2 regions of the Micromonospora sediminicola genome follow, and region 1 is predicted to be linked to the other one. Evidence: riboswitches for the same ligand, from Rfam matches in the RefSeq annotation. Region 1 holds a riboswitch; the other holds the start of a gene.
What was found. Region 1 has a riboswitch for thiamine pyrophosphate ahead of GA0070622_RS06555 (thiamine phosphate synthase). Riboswitches for the same ligand answer to the same signal wherever they lie in the genome.
Positions count from the first base shown of each region.

Region 2: another riboswitch for thiamine pyrophosphate. It lies ahead of GA0070622_RS09565 (ECF transporter S component); the one in region 1 lies ahead of GA0070622_RS06555 (thiamine phosphate synthase).

Region 1 covers NZ_FLRH01000003.1:1,247,162-1,253,912, reverse strand. The annotation lists partial or broken gene GA0070622_RS06575 (thiamine phosphate synthase) at 104-700, opposite strand; gene GA0070622_RS06570 (thiazole synthase) at 763-1,536, opposite strand; gene thiS (sulfur carrier protein ThiS) at 1,541-1,741, opposite strand; gene thiO (glycine oxidase ThiO) at 1,732-2,862, opposite strand; gene GA0070622_RS06555 (thiamine phosphate synthase) at 2,856-3,482, opposite strand; TPP riboswitch at 3,477-3,588, opposite strand; gene GA0070622_RS06550 (endonuclease domain-containing protein) at 3,708-4,619, shown strand; gene GA0070622_RS06545 (aldo/keto reductase) at 5,233-6,195, opposite strand; gene GA0070622_RS06540 (nucleotidyltransferase domain-containing protein) at 6,464-6,751, opposite strand, start outside.
Region 2 covers NZ_FLRH01000003.1:1,896,752-1,903,502, forward strand. The annotation lists gene GA0070622_RS09555 (energy-coupling factor transporter transmembrane component T family protein) at 165-965, opposite strand; gene GA0070622_RS09560 (ABC transporter ATP-binding protein) at 962-2,548, opposite strand; gene GA0070622_RS09565 (ECF transporter S component) at 2,660-3,250, opposite strand; TPP riboswitch at 3,324-3,430, opposite strand; gene GA0070622_RS09570 (alpha/beta fold hydrolase) at 3,508-4,344, shown strand; gene GA0070622_RS09575 (sugar isomerase domain-containing protein) at 4,341-5,090, shown strand; gene GA0070622_RS09580 (DUF6328 family protein) at 5,183-5,686, shown strand; gene GA0070622_RS09585 (acyl-CoA dehydrogenase family protein) at 5,800-6,751, shown strand, end outside.

The DNA of each region.
Region 1 (6,751 bases):
GCCCACTCCGGGCGGTCAGGCTTGATCCCTCCGTGGTCACGGTCGGCCGCAGCCCTGTCTCGGGGGGACGTTCGCCGCGACGCGCAGGGCTGGTGACAAGGCGGGTGGCCGCCTCCTGGAAGGCTCTGCCCAGCGTGGTGGCGGTTTCGGTGGGGTCCTGGGCGCGCATGATCGCGCCCAGCACGGCTACGCCGGCGGCGCCCGCCTCGACGCATGCGGTGACCTGATCCGGGGTTTCGATGCCGCCCAGGGCGAGCACCGGGACCGGGCTGGCTTTCACCAGCACGGCGAGTCCGGCCGGGCGCAGTGCCGGGCCGTGGCCGGGCTTCGTCTTCGTCTCGTAGACCGGGGACAGCGTCGCGTAGTGCTCGGTGGTGAGCCGGGCCAGCTCGGCGGTGTCGTGGCAGGAGCGGCCGACCAGTCCGACGGCGGGCGGCGGGTAGGGGCCGGCGGCGGGCAGGTGCACCGCGTCCCCGTCGAGCGGATCCGGTCCGGCCACGACGAGCGTGCCGCCCGCCTCGGCGAGGATCGCGCGCAGGTCGACAGCGAGCGCGAGGCGTTCGGCGCGGGGCAGGTCCTTCTCCCGCAGCACCACCCACCGCACTCCCCCGCCCACGGCACCCGCCACCACGTCGACGAGCGCCCCCCGCGCGACGCGCCGATCGGTGAGCAGCACAAGCCCACTCGGGCAGCCCTCGATCCTGGTACGCGGCCGCCCCTCCAGGGGCGCATCCGTACCAAGATCCGCAGCGCGTACGGCGGTCACAGGTCGGGCCGTCCCTCGTCCGGCGTGGACGCGAGGGCGTGGAAGCGGCGGGCGATGCGGCCCGCGCCGTACGCCAGGCGGCCGGCCTCGACCGCGTACCGCATCGCCGTGGCCATCGCCACCGGGTCGGCGGCCCGGGTCACGGCGCTGGCCAGCAGCACCGCGTCGCAGCCCAGCTCCATCGCGAGCGCGGCGTCGGAGGCGGTGCCGATGCCCGCGTCGAGCACCACCGGGACGTCGACGGCCTGCCGGATCAGCCGGATGTGGTGCGGGTTGCCGATGCCCAGACCGGAGCCGATCGGCGACCCGGCCGGCATCACCGCCGCGCACCCCACGTCGGCCAGCCGCCGGGCCAGCACCGGATCGTCCGAGGTGTACGGCAGCACGGTGAACCCGTCCGCGACCAGCTCCTCGGCGGCGCGCAGCAGCTCCACCCCGTCGGGCAGCAGCGTGCGCTCGTCGCCGATCACCTCCAGCTTCACCCAGTCGGTGTCGAACGCCTCCCGGGCCAGGTGCGCGGTCTTCACCGCCTCGACGGCGGTGCGGCAGCCGGCCGTGTTCGGCAGCAGCCGTACGCCGCACCGCTCCACCAGGTCCAGCAGCCCGACCGACCCGCCGGGCGCGGTGTCCACCCGGCGCAGCGCCAGTGTCACCAGCTCGGTGCCGGAGGCGCGGATCGCCTGCTCCAGCACATGCAGGTTGGCCGCGCCGCCGGTGCCGAGGACGAGCCGGGAGCCGAACGAGACCCCGCCGATCTCCAACGTGGACATCCGCTCACCCGCCCTGGGTGGCGCTGAGGACCTCGACCCGGTCGCCGTCGCGCAGCACGCTTGCCGACCAGCCGCCGCGCGGCACCACCTCGCCGTTCACCGCGACCGCGAGCCCGCGCTCCCGGTCGGTGACGGTGCGGACCACCTCGGCGACGGTGACGCCCTCGGGCAGCGTCCGGCCCGTGCCGTTGACGATCAGTTCCACGTGCGCTCCTTCCCGAAGCGGTCCGGGGTGAAGGGGGCGAGCGCGGGATCCGGCTCGCCGGTGACGATCAGCTCGGCGACCAGGTCGGCGGTGACCGGGGTGAGCACGATGCCGTGCCGGTGGTGGCCGGTCGCCACGACCACACCGGGCAGGCCGGGCAGCGGCCCGATGACCGGGGCGTTGTCCGGCGTACCGGGGCGCAGCCCGGCGACGGCCTCCACCAGCTCGTACTCGACGAGTTCCGGCACCAGCTCGGCGGCGGCGCGCAGCAGCGTCAGCACGCCTCCGGCGGTGACCTCGGTGTCCGCGCGCTCCTCGACGGTCGCGCCGACCACCACCTCGCCGCTGTCCCGGGGCACCAGGTAGACCGCCTCGCCGTCGGCGTACCCCCGGATCACGTGCCGGAAGCCCGGCGGGCCGCCGGCGGGCGCGCGGAGTCGCAGCACCTGGCCCTTGACCGGCCGGACCGGCAGGCCGGTCAACGCCGCCGCGCCGCAGCCCGCCGCGACCACGGTGACCCGGGCGTCCACCTCGGACAGCGCGCCGACCCGCACCGGCCGCAGCGCGACGCCGGCCCGCCCGGCCGCCGCGCGCAACGCGGTGACCAGCCGGCGCGGGTCGACCTGGTGGTCGCCGGGCGCCACGGCGCCGCCGCGCACCCGGGTGGCCAGCGCCGGCTCACGGTCGCGCAGCTCCGAGGGGCGCAGCGGCGTGATCGGCAGTGCCAGACCCTGTTGGTACGACCACAGCCGCCGCGCCTCGGCCAGGTCGTCGGCGGTGAGCCCGACGACGAGCGTGCCCTCGGTGCGATGCCCGAGGTCGACGCCGCTCGCCGCGGTCAGCTCCGCGGCGAACGCGGGCCAGCGGGCGGCGGACGAGACCAGCAGCCCGGTCAACTCGTGCTCCCCGAAGTACGCCTCGGCGACCGGCGAGAGCATCCCCGCGGCCACCGAGGAGGCACCCGACCCGGGCCGGTCGTCGTGCACCACCACGCGCAGCCCGCGCTGGGCGCACCGCCACGCGATCGCCCACCCGATCGGCCCGCCACCCACCACCGCCACGTCGGTAAGGAAGGGCCCCCTGTTAACGCCTCCGGTAGAGGAAGGGCCCCTGCTTAACACGTCAGCGCACCGAGCAGCTCGGCGGTGGCCCGGGCCGGGTCGGCCGCCCCGCTGACCGCCCCCACCACCGCCACCCCGTACGCCCCGGCGGCCCGCAGCGCCGGCACGGTGGCGGCGGTCACCCCGCCGATGGCGATCACCGGCACGTCCACCGCCCCGGCGACGGCGCGTACCCCCGCCGGGCCGATCGGCGTGGGCAGGCCGGACTTGGTGGTGGTGGCGTGGCACGGGCCGACGCCCAGGTAACTCGCGCCGGCGGCGACGGCCGCTCGGGCGCCGCCCGGCTCGCGGGCGGTGGCGCCGAGCACGGCGTCCGGGCCGAGCACCCGACGCGCGGCGGCCACCGGCAGGTCGTCCGCCCCGACGTGGCCCCCGGCAGCCACCACCGCCACCGCCACGTGCAACCGGTCGTTGACCAGGCACCGCGCCCCGTACGGCCGGCAGGCGTCGACCACCAGGCGGGCCAGCTCGTACGCCTCCCGGTCGGTGGCGTCGTCCTCCACCCGGACCTGCACGACGAGGTCGGCGCGGGCCACCGGCAGGGCGGCGCGCAGCACGGCGAGCGGGTCACGCCCCGGCCGGGTGTCGGTGATGAGATGCAGTCGTCCCAGGGACGGCACGGCAACGCTCCTCCCTGCGCCGGCATTACCCGGATCAGGTTCGACGGTCGGGGGCTCCCAGCCCCCCTCTCAGCCCGGTCCACACCGGGCTCCCGTGGGTCACTTGCGGCCTACCGTACGACGCCTCCCCCGCCGGACGGAAGACCGGGTGACGTTTTTCCCAGGAACCCGCCGCGCGCCGGATCGGGGCGTACGGTGACCGTCGCGTCACGACACGCTGTGCGGATGCCCGCTCACGCCCGAGCGCCCGGCGGCCTGTCCGCCCTGCCGTTCCGGGGCAGCCGTGCCGTCTCCGAAGGGCTGCTGACCTGGACGATGTTGCGCGGGCCGACATGGGTCCGTCTGCTGCCTGACGTGTACGTGCACCGGGACGGACACCGCGCCGACGACCACCGGATGTGGTGCGAGGCGGTGGCGCTGCGCCTGCCGCCGGGTGCCGCACTGGCGGGACGCAGCGCCGCCTGGCTGTTCCGGGTGGACCTGCTGGGCCGGGACGCGCCGGTGACGGTGCTGCTGCCGCGCCCCGCCCGACTGCGCCCGCACCCGCGTCTGTCGGTCGCCCGGTCCCCGTTGCCCGGTGGGGATCGGACCCGGTTCGGCGGGCTCCCGGTCACCACCACGCTGCGCACCGCGTTCGACCTTGGTCGGCAGGGGTCACGCGCCGACGCGCTGGTCGCCGTCGAAGCGCTGCTCCGCCGCCGGGTGGTGACGCTGCCCGCCCTGCGCTCCTACGCCGCCGACCGACCGGGCTGGCCGGGCGCTCCGCTGCTGCGCGAGGTGCTGGCCCTGGCCGAGCCGTCGAGCGAGTCCCCGATGGAGACCCGCCTGCGGCTGCTCCTCCTCGACGCCGGCCTCGGCCCGCTCGTCGCGCAGCACGAGGTACGCGCGGGCGGGCGCTTCGTGGCCCGGGTCGACCTGGCCTGGCCGGCGCTCCGCCTCGCGATCGAGTACGACGGCGACCACCACCGCGAGCGAGCTCACTTCCGTCGCGACGTGGCGCGCCTGAACGCGCTCCGCGCGGCCGGTTGGGTGGTGCTCCGGTTCACCGCCGACGACGTGTTGCGCCGTCCGGACGCCACCGTCGCCCTGGTCCGCCAGGCACTCGCCGAACGCCTCGCCACCGCACCGCCGCACTGACCCGGTGTCCCCCACGCGCCCACACCCGAATGCCCCGCCCCTCGGCCCCGCCCGACGTGCCGCCCCACCCGACGTGCCGCCGCCGCCCGTCAGCTCTGCCCCGCCCGCCGGGCCCGCCCCGCCCGACGCCCCCGCCCCGCGGTAGGCGGCCAGGTCGAAGTCGTCCGGGCGGTCGTCGCACTCCTCGGACCTGAGGCGCCACGGACGTCAGACCCGCCCGCAGACACCCACAACGTTCCACCCGCCGCCAGGACCGGCCGTGGGTGGAACACCATGGGTGCCTCAGCGCTCGTTTGACACCCATGCCGTTCCACTCACGGTGAGCGCTGGCGCTGAGTGGAACACCATGGGTGTCTGCCTGGCGGCACTCGCCGGTGGATCGCCACGAGAGGTGACGCGTCGCGGGTGGCCACGGCGCAGGCCGCCGTGCTGGAAGGTGGCCACCGAAGGCTGCCACGCTGGAGGGTGGCCGCCGAAGGCTGCCACGCTGGAAGGTCAGCCCGCACCAGGACCGCCACGCGAGGAACGGCCACGCCGTCTCGCTGGCGGACCACCACGCCAACGAGCGACCACGCCGGCGGACCGCGGAGGCGGCCACGCCGGCGGGGATCCGTCAGAGGAGAGCGTCGAGGGCGTCCAGATCCTCGGCGGAGGGCTGCCAGGTGCCCGCCTCGGCGTTGGCGCGTACCTGCTCGGGCGTGGTGGCACCGGCGATCACCGAGGTCACCGCGGGCCGGGCGGCCAGCCCGCCGATGGCCACCTGGAGCATGCTGATCCCGCGCTCGGCCGCGTACGCCTCGATCGCCTCGATGGTGTCCCAGCGCGCGGCGGCCAGCCGCTCGGCGTACCGGCCGCCGCCGGCCAGCCGGCTGCCCGCCGGGGGCGCCTCGTCCCGCTTGTACTTGCCGGTGAGCAGCCCGTTGGCGAGCGGGAAGAACGGCAGCATGCCGAGGCCGAACCGCTCGCAGGCGGGGATCACCTCGTCCTCCACGCCGCGTTCCAGCAGCGAGTAGTGGTTCTGCGCGGAGATGAACCGGGTGCGGCCCTGCGACGACGCGGTCCAGTCGGCGTCGGCGATCTGCCACCCGGCGAAGTTGGAGTTGCCGAGGTAGCGCACCTTGCCGGCGGTCACCAGGTCGTCCAGCGCGGCGAGCGTCTCGTCGATCGGCGTACCCGGGTCCGGCTCGTGCATCTGGTAGAGGTCAATGTGGTCGGTGCCGAGCCGGCGCAGCGACGCCTCGACCGCGCGGGCGATGTAGCGGCGGGCGCCCCGGGCGCCGTGATCCGGCCCGTTCGCGCCGTGCATGTCCATGCCGAACTTGGTGGCGACCACCACGTCGTCGCGACGTCCCTTGAGCGCCTGCCCGAGCAGCTCCTCGGAGCCGCCCTGCGGCTCGCCGTAGATGTCGGCGGTGTCGAAGAAGGTGATCCCGGCGTCGAGCGCGGCGTCCACCACTGCCCGGGTGCCGTCGGTGTCGAGTTTGCGGCCGAAGTTGTTGCAGCCGATGCCGACCACGGACACCACGAGTCCGGAGTCGCCCAGCCGGCGGTAGGTCATCTCACTCACGAGATCCACCCTATGCCCGCGCCCGTGCCGCCACCGGGCGAGCGCCGGGCCGGGTCACCGCCGAGGTGAGTCGTCCGCGGCATCAGCTCCATAGGCCTCCGGCGGACGCCCCGCGCCACGCCGCGCCGCACCGCCACGCCGCCGCCACGCCGCCGCCACGCCACGCCGCCGCCGCGTCACCATCGCCGAACGTCCGCCCGCCCACGCGCCACGCCGCACGACCAGCACCGAACGTCCGCCCGCCCACGCGCCACGCCGCTCGACCGCCGCTGACCGCTCAGCCCAGCACGTCGGCGGCCAGCGCGCGGGCGTCGGCGACCGTCGCCGCCAGCTCCACCGGGGTACGCCCCACCGCGCCGAGCAGCGCGTGCGCCCGGTCGGCGAAGGCCAGCGGCGCGTCCGGCAACCGGCCGGCCGAGGTGATCATGCCCTTCTCGTTGACCAGCCACCGCCCCGCCCGGCCGTGCAGCGCGTGCGCCAGCACCCCGACGACGCGGAACAGGCACCCGGCGACGTAGCCGGCGTCGCCCCCGGCCGCCCCCTTCGCCGCGCCGTCGAGCAGCAG
Region 2 (6,751 bases), 650 kb from region 1:
GCCCCGCCTCGTCGGGGAGATCTTGGAAGCTGGCGGCCCCGCTGAGGGCCCTCTTCTTCCAAGATCTCCGTTGAGCGCTGTTGACCATGAAGTTGGCGGCGACAATCCGGGCACCGAGTGCCGCCAACTTCATGATCGACCACGTGGGGCTGCGCTGGGGTGGGTCAGCCGATGAGAGGGCGGAAGGTGCCGAGGAGGATGCTCGTGGTCAGGGCGGCGCCGGCCAGGAGCGCGGCGGTGACCACCAGCAGGGCGTCGGCCCGGGTGAAGTGCTGCCGCCGGGCCACCGTGCGCGGCGTCCCGGCGTCGAAGCCCCGTGCGTCCATCGCCACCGCCAGCCGGGTACCCCGCCGGATCGCGCCGACCAGCAGCGCGAACGCGGTCGACGCGAACAGCCGCAGCTTCGCCAGCGGGTTCCGGCCGGCGTCCACGCCCCGGGCCCGGCGGGCCATGCTGATCATCCGCCACTCCTGTTCCAGCAGCGGCACCATCCGGAACGCGGCCAGCGCGCCGATGGCGAACCGGGCCGGTGCCTTGGCGTTCTGGATCAGCGCGTCGGCCAGCTCGGTCGGATCGGTGGTGGCGAAGACGACGATCCCGGGCAGCGCCACCGCGAGCATGCGCAGCACCAGGCCGAGCGCCGTGACCAGCACACCCTGGGTGACCAGCACCGGGCCGGCGTCGACCAGCACCGGGCCGGACCGGTCGGCGGCGAAGAGCACCAGCGTGACCAGGATGCCCACGGCTCCGGCCAGCAGCGGCCAGGCCCGGCGGGCCAGCACCCGGTAACGGACGCCGAACAGCGGCAGCACCGCCAGCTCGATCGCGATGGCGATGGCCGGCGCGACTGGATCCAGCGTCGCCACCAGCACGAGCGTGAAGACCAGCGCGGCGGCTACCTTCGCCACCGGGTTGCGCCGCGCCAGCGGGGCGTCGGGCGCGGCGACCGGTTCGAGATCGATCACGGCGCGCCCGCCCCGCGCGTCGGAGGTGACGGCGGCCCGTCCGCGTCGGGACGGCCCGCCGACTCGCTGGCGCCCTGACCGTCCGAGGCCGGGCCGGCGGAACCGGGCGGGCCGGCGGAACCCGACGGGCCGGCGGGCCCGGCCGTGCGCGGCCCGTCGAGGTCCGCGGACGGGCGGTCCAGGGTGAGCGTCCGGTCGGCCAGCGCGGCGACGAAGTCCGCGTCGTGGGTCACCGCGACCACGCCGTGTCCCGCGTCGCGCAGCTCGGCGAGCAGGTCGACCAGCTCCAGCCAGGTCCGCCGGTCCTGGCCGAACGTGGGTTCGTCGCAGATCAGCAGGCGGGGCGCGGTGGCCAGGGCGGTCGCCACGCTCAGCCGCCGCGCCTCGCCGCCCGAGAGGGTGTACGGATTGGCGCCGGCCAACCGGTCCAGTCGCAGCCGGTGCAGCAGCGCGTCCACGGTGTCGGTGACGTCCGCCTCGGACCGGCCGGTACGGCGTGGGCCGAGCGCCAACTCGTCCCGCACCGTGCCGGTGACGAACTGGTGTTCCGGGTCCTGGAACACCGAACCGATCCGGCGCGCCAGCGCGGGTGCCCGCCAGCGGTGCGGGGGAGTGCGCGCGTCCCGGCCGGCCAGCTCGGCGGAGGCGGTGAGCGCACCGGTGCCGGGGCGCAGCAGGCCGCCGAGGAGCAGCGCCAGCGTGGACTTGCCGGCGCCGTTGGGGCCGAGGACGGCGAGTGCCTCGCCGGCGCGTACCCGAAGGTCCGTGGGGGTCAGCCGGGGCGGCAGGCCGAGCCGGTCGGCGGCGAGCAGGGTCTCCCCGGGCGGCGTGGTGGCGTGCCGCGGCGGGACGGTGTGTCCGGGCACCCAGACCCCGGCGGCGGCCAGCGCGTCGCCGTGCGCGGCGAAGACCGCCTCGGGCGGCCCGTCGGCCCGCACCCCGCCGCCGGGTTCCAGCACCACCACGCGGTCGACCAGCGGCAGCGCCTCGGCCACCCGGTGCTCGACCAGGATCAGCGTGGTGTCCGGGTCGAGCGCGTCGGCGACGGCCCGGCGAATCAGGGTGGCGCCGGTCGGGTCGAGGTTGGCGGTCGGCTCGTCCAGCAGCAGCAGGCCGGGGCGGAGCGCGAGCGTGCCGGCCAGGGCGAGGCGTTGCTGCTCGCCCCCGCTGAGGGCGGCGGTGGGACGGTTCCGGTCGTAGGGGAAGCCGACCCGGCGCAGCGCCTCGTCCACCCGGGGCCAGATCTCCTCGGCGGGTACGCCCCGGTTCTCCAACCCGAACGCGACGTCGTCGCCGGAGCGGGCCATCACCAGCTGGGTCTCCGGGTCCTGGAAGACCACGCCGACGCGTTCGCGCGCCTTGCGCGGGTCCAGCCCGTCGATCTCGACGGTGCCCTCCTGCTCGCCGGAGTCCTCCGGCAGCAGCCCGGCCAGCGCCGCCAGCAGCGTGCTCTTGCCGGCCCCCGAGGCGCCGAGCAGCAGGACCCGTTCCCCGCTCTCGACGCGCAGGTCGACGCCGCGCACCGCCCAGGCCCGGCGCCCCCCGTGCCGCCACCCGAACCCCCGGAGAACCACCCCGCTCACCGTCGCACACCCCCTTCCGTTCCGACCCCAGCCTGGTTGATCAAGGAGTTCGCGTCAGGGATATCGCCCGCCGCCGACGCGAACTCCTTGATCAACATGGCGGGAAACCGGTCAGACCAGGGCGCGGTCGCGGCCGGCGGGGAAGCGGTCCAGCACGCCGGTGTTCGCCAGGGCCCGGGTGAGCAGGTGCGCGCCGAGGCCGGCCACGACGGTGGCGCTGACGATCGTGATCAGGGCGTAGGGGATGCGGTAGGAGGTCAGCTCGTAGGCCTTGTTCCAGTAGACGAAGTCGAAGATCGCCGCGCCCAGGCCGGTCAGCGCGCCGGCCAGCACCGCCACCGGCAGCCGGAACGAGCGGTAGCGGAACGCGGCGAACGCCAGCTCGGCGCCGATGCCCTGCATCAGGCCCTGGAGGATCACGATGCTCGCCCACTGGCTGCCCAGCAGCGCGGAGACGATCGCGGCGACGGTCTCGCAGTAGAGCGCCGCGCCCGGCTTGCGGATGATCAGGCCGGCGAGCACCGCCGGGATCAGCCAGACGCCGTAGAGCAGCGCCTGCGCCGGCGGGAAGAACGCGAACGCCGCGTCGGTGGCGCTCCAGAGCAGGCCCCAGGCCCAGAAGACGACGCCGAAGGCGACGGCGATCACCGAAGCGACGACGATGTCGACCGTACGCCAGCGGTTGCTGTCGGTGTGGCTCATGACGGACTCCCAGTTCAGATGAGGAACCAGGAGAAGACGCACGCCGCGCCCGGAACGCCCGGACGGCGGCGCGGCTGGAGGTCGACCGAACTCCCTGCGCTGGCATTACCCAGATCAGGTTCGAGGGTCTGCGGGCCTCGGCCCGCACTCTCAGCGCTGTGCGCTCCCCTGTCGGATGTGAAGTTGTCTCGTCGCAGACGCTAGCACCGTCACCTGCCCCGGGCCCAGCAGGGCAACTGTCGGCTACGGTGGTGATCATGCGGGTCGAGGCGCGGGGACTGACGTTCGAGGTACGCACCGGCGGCCCCGAGGACGGCGACCCGGTCCTGCTGCTGCACGGCTTCCCGCAGCACTCCGGCGAGTGGGACGCGGTCACGCCCGCGCTGCACGCCGCCGGGCTGCGCACGTACGCGCTGGACCAGCGCGGCTACTCGCCCGGCGCGCGGCCGGCCGCCGTCGAGGCGTACCGGATCCCGGAGCTGGTGGCCGACGCGGCCGGCGTGCTGGACGCGCTCGGGGTGACCCGCGCGCACCTGGTCGGCCACGACTGGGGCGCGATCGTGGCCTGGGGGCTGGCGGCGGCGCACCCGCAGCGGGTGCGGACGCTGACCGCGGTCTCGGTGCCGCACCCGGCGGCGATGGGCCACGCGCTCGCCGCCGACCCCCGGCAGAAGGCGAAGTCCGCCTACATCGCGCTGTTCCGGATGCCGGGCAAGGCGGAGAAGGTGCTGCTGGCGCTGCGCGGCGCCGCGCTGCGGCGGCTGCTCGGCGGGGTGGGGGACGCCGACGCGGTGGCCCGCTACGCCGAGCCGATGCGCGAGCCGGAGGCGCTCACCGCGGCGCTCAACTGGTACCGGGCGATGAGCGGGACGGACATGAAGGCGGTCGGACCGGTGGGCGTGCCGACCACGTACGTCTGGAGCGACCGGGACGTGGCGATCGGCCGGACGGCCGCCGAGGCGTGCGCGGCGCACGTCACCGGGGACTACCGCTTCCTGGTGCTCGACGGCGTCAGCCACTGGATCCCCGACGAGGCGCCCGGCCCGCTGGCCGCCGCGATCCTCGCCCGGTGCACAGGAGCGGAGGAAGCATGACGGTGAGCGCCGAGGACTACCTGGCGGTGGTGACCGAGACGATGGGCCGGGTGGCCGCCGAGCAACGGCGGAACGTGGCCGCGGCGGCCGACCTGATCGCCACGGCGCTGCGGGCCGACGCGGTGGTGCACGCCTTCGGCACCGGACACTCCGAGGCGCTCGCCATGGAGATCGCCGGAAGGGCCGGCGGGCTGGTCCCCACCAACCGCATCGCACTGCGTGACCTGGTGCTGCGGGGCGGGGAGCCGGCCGACGTGCTCGGCCCGAAGCTGGAACGTGAGCCGGCCGTGGCGCACCGCCTCTACGAGCTGGCCCCGATCCGGCCGCAGGACGTGTTCGTGCTGGCCTCCAACTCGGGCGTGAACGGGGCGATGGTGGAGTTCGCCGCCATCGTGAAGGAGCGGGGGCACGGGCTGGTGGCGATCACGTCGGCCCAGCACTCGGCCCGGATGACGTCCCGGCACCCGTCCGGCCGCAAGCTCGCCGACTTCGCCGACGTGGTGCTGGACAACGGCGCCCCGTACGGCGACGCGACGCTGCCGCTGCCCGGCGGCGGCGCGGTCGGCGCGGTCTCCTCGATCACCGCGGCGCTGCTGGCCCAGCAGATCGTCGCCGAGGTGGTGGCCCGGCTGCTGGCTGCCGGCGAACGGCCACCCGTCTACCTTTCCGCCAACATCACCGGCGGCGACGAGCACAATGCGGAGTTGGAGGCACGGTACGAGGGCCGCATCCGCCGCGGAGCCTGAGGGCGTTTCGCGATCACTCGGACGGGGCACTGGCGGTCCTGCCGGCGGGCGTTCACCCGCCGGCCGTGCCGTCTTCACCGGAGGTTCGCGAGTTGTCCAAGGAATCCGAGAAGCAGCGCTGGCAGCGCAACTTCGCCGACCTGCTGCAGGAGCTGCGCGTCGCGCAGACCGGCGTGCAGATCCTCTTCGCCTTCCTGCTGACCCTGCCGTTCAGCAACGGGTTCACCCGGACCACCGAGTTCCAGCGCGACGTCTACATCGTGGCGCTGCTGGCCGCCGCGGCGGCCACCGCGATGATCATCTCGCCGGTCGCGTTCCACCGGGCGCTGTTCCGCCAGGGACGTAAGCCGGAGCTGGTCCGGTTCGCCCACCGGATGGCCACCGGCGGCCTGTTCTTCATGCTGATCGCGATGGTCAGCGCGGTGCTGCTGATCACCGACTTCGTGCTGCCCCGGCCGATCGCGTTCGTGCTCAGCGCGGTCACCGGGATCTGGTTCCTGACCTTCTGGGCCATCCTGCCGTTCGCCCGGCGCAACTGGGGTGAGGACGACATCGACGACGAGGACGACGACCCGCGGACGCTGTCCGGCGACTGACGGTCCGCCAAATCGGGCGTGCACGCGACGCTACCCCTGGGTAACACCCGGGGGTAGCGTCGTTTTCGTCGAGCGCGTCGACCGCAGCCGGACCGACCATCCAGGAGGCAGCCGTGACCACGACACAGAACAGCCGGCCCGAGTCCGCCGACGGCGCCGGGCCGCTGCCCGCCGAGGCGGGCCAGGTCTCGGAGAAGGAGGCCCGCCAGGTCGCCGAGGCGGCCCGCGAGGCTGCCTGGGACCGGCCCAGTTTCGGCAAGGAGTTGTTCCTCGGCCGGTTCCGGCTCGACCTGATCAACCCCTGGCCCCGGTCCGATCCGGACGACGTGGCCCGCGCCGACGAGTTCCTCGGCGCGTTCGGCGCCTACCTGGGGTCCGAGGTGGACGGCGCGGCGATCGAGCGCGACGCGCGCATCCCCGACGAGGTGTTCCACGGGATGGCCCGGCTCGGCGCGTTCGGCATGAAGATCGACCGGAGGTACGGCGGGCTCGGGCTGAGCAACCTGCACTACTGCCGGGCGCTGATGCTCGCCGGTTCGGTGAGTCCGGCGATCGGCGCACTGCTCTCCGCGCACCAGTCGATCGGTGTGCCGCAGCCGCTGAAGATGTTCGGCACGCCCGAGCAGAAGGAGCGCTTCCTGCCCCGGCTGGCCGCCGGCGAGGTCTCCGCGTTCCTGCTCACCGAGCCGGACGTCGGCTCCGACCCGGCCCGGCTGGCCACCACCGCCGAGCCCACCTCCGACGGCACGGGCTACCGGCTCAACGGGGTGAAGCTCTGGGCCACCAACGGCACGGTCGCCACCCTGCTGGTGGTGATGGCCCGGGTGCCGGCGGCGGAGGGGCGGCGGGGCGGCATCACCGCGTTCGTGGTGGAGGGCGACAGTGACGGCATCACCGTGGAGCGGCGCAACGCCTTCGTGGGGCTGCGCGGCCTGGAGAACAGCCTCACCCGGTTCCACGACGTCTTCGTACCGAAGGAGAACGTGATCGGCGGCGAGGGCAAGGGGCTGAAGATCGCCCTGACCACGCTGAACACCGGGCGGCTCTCACTGCCGGCGATGTGCG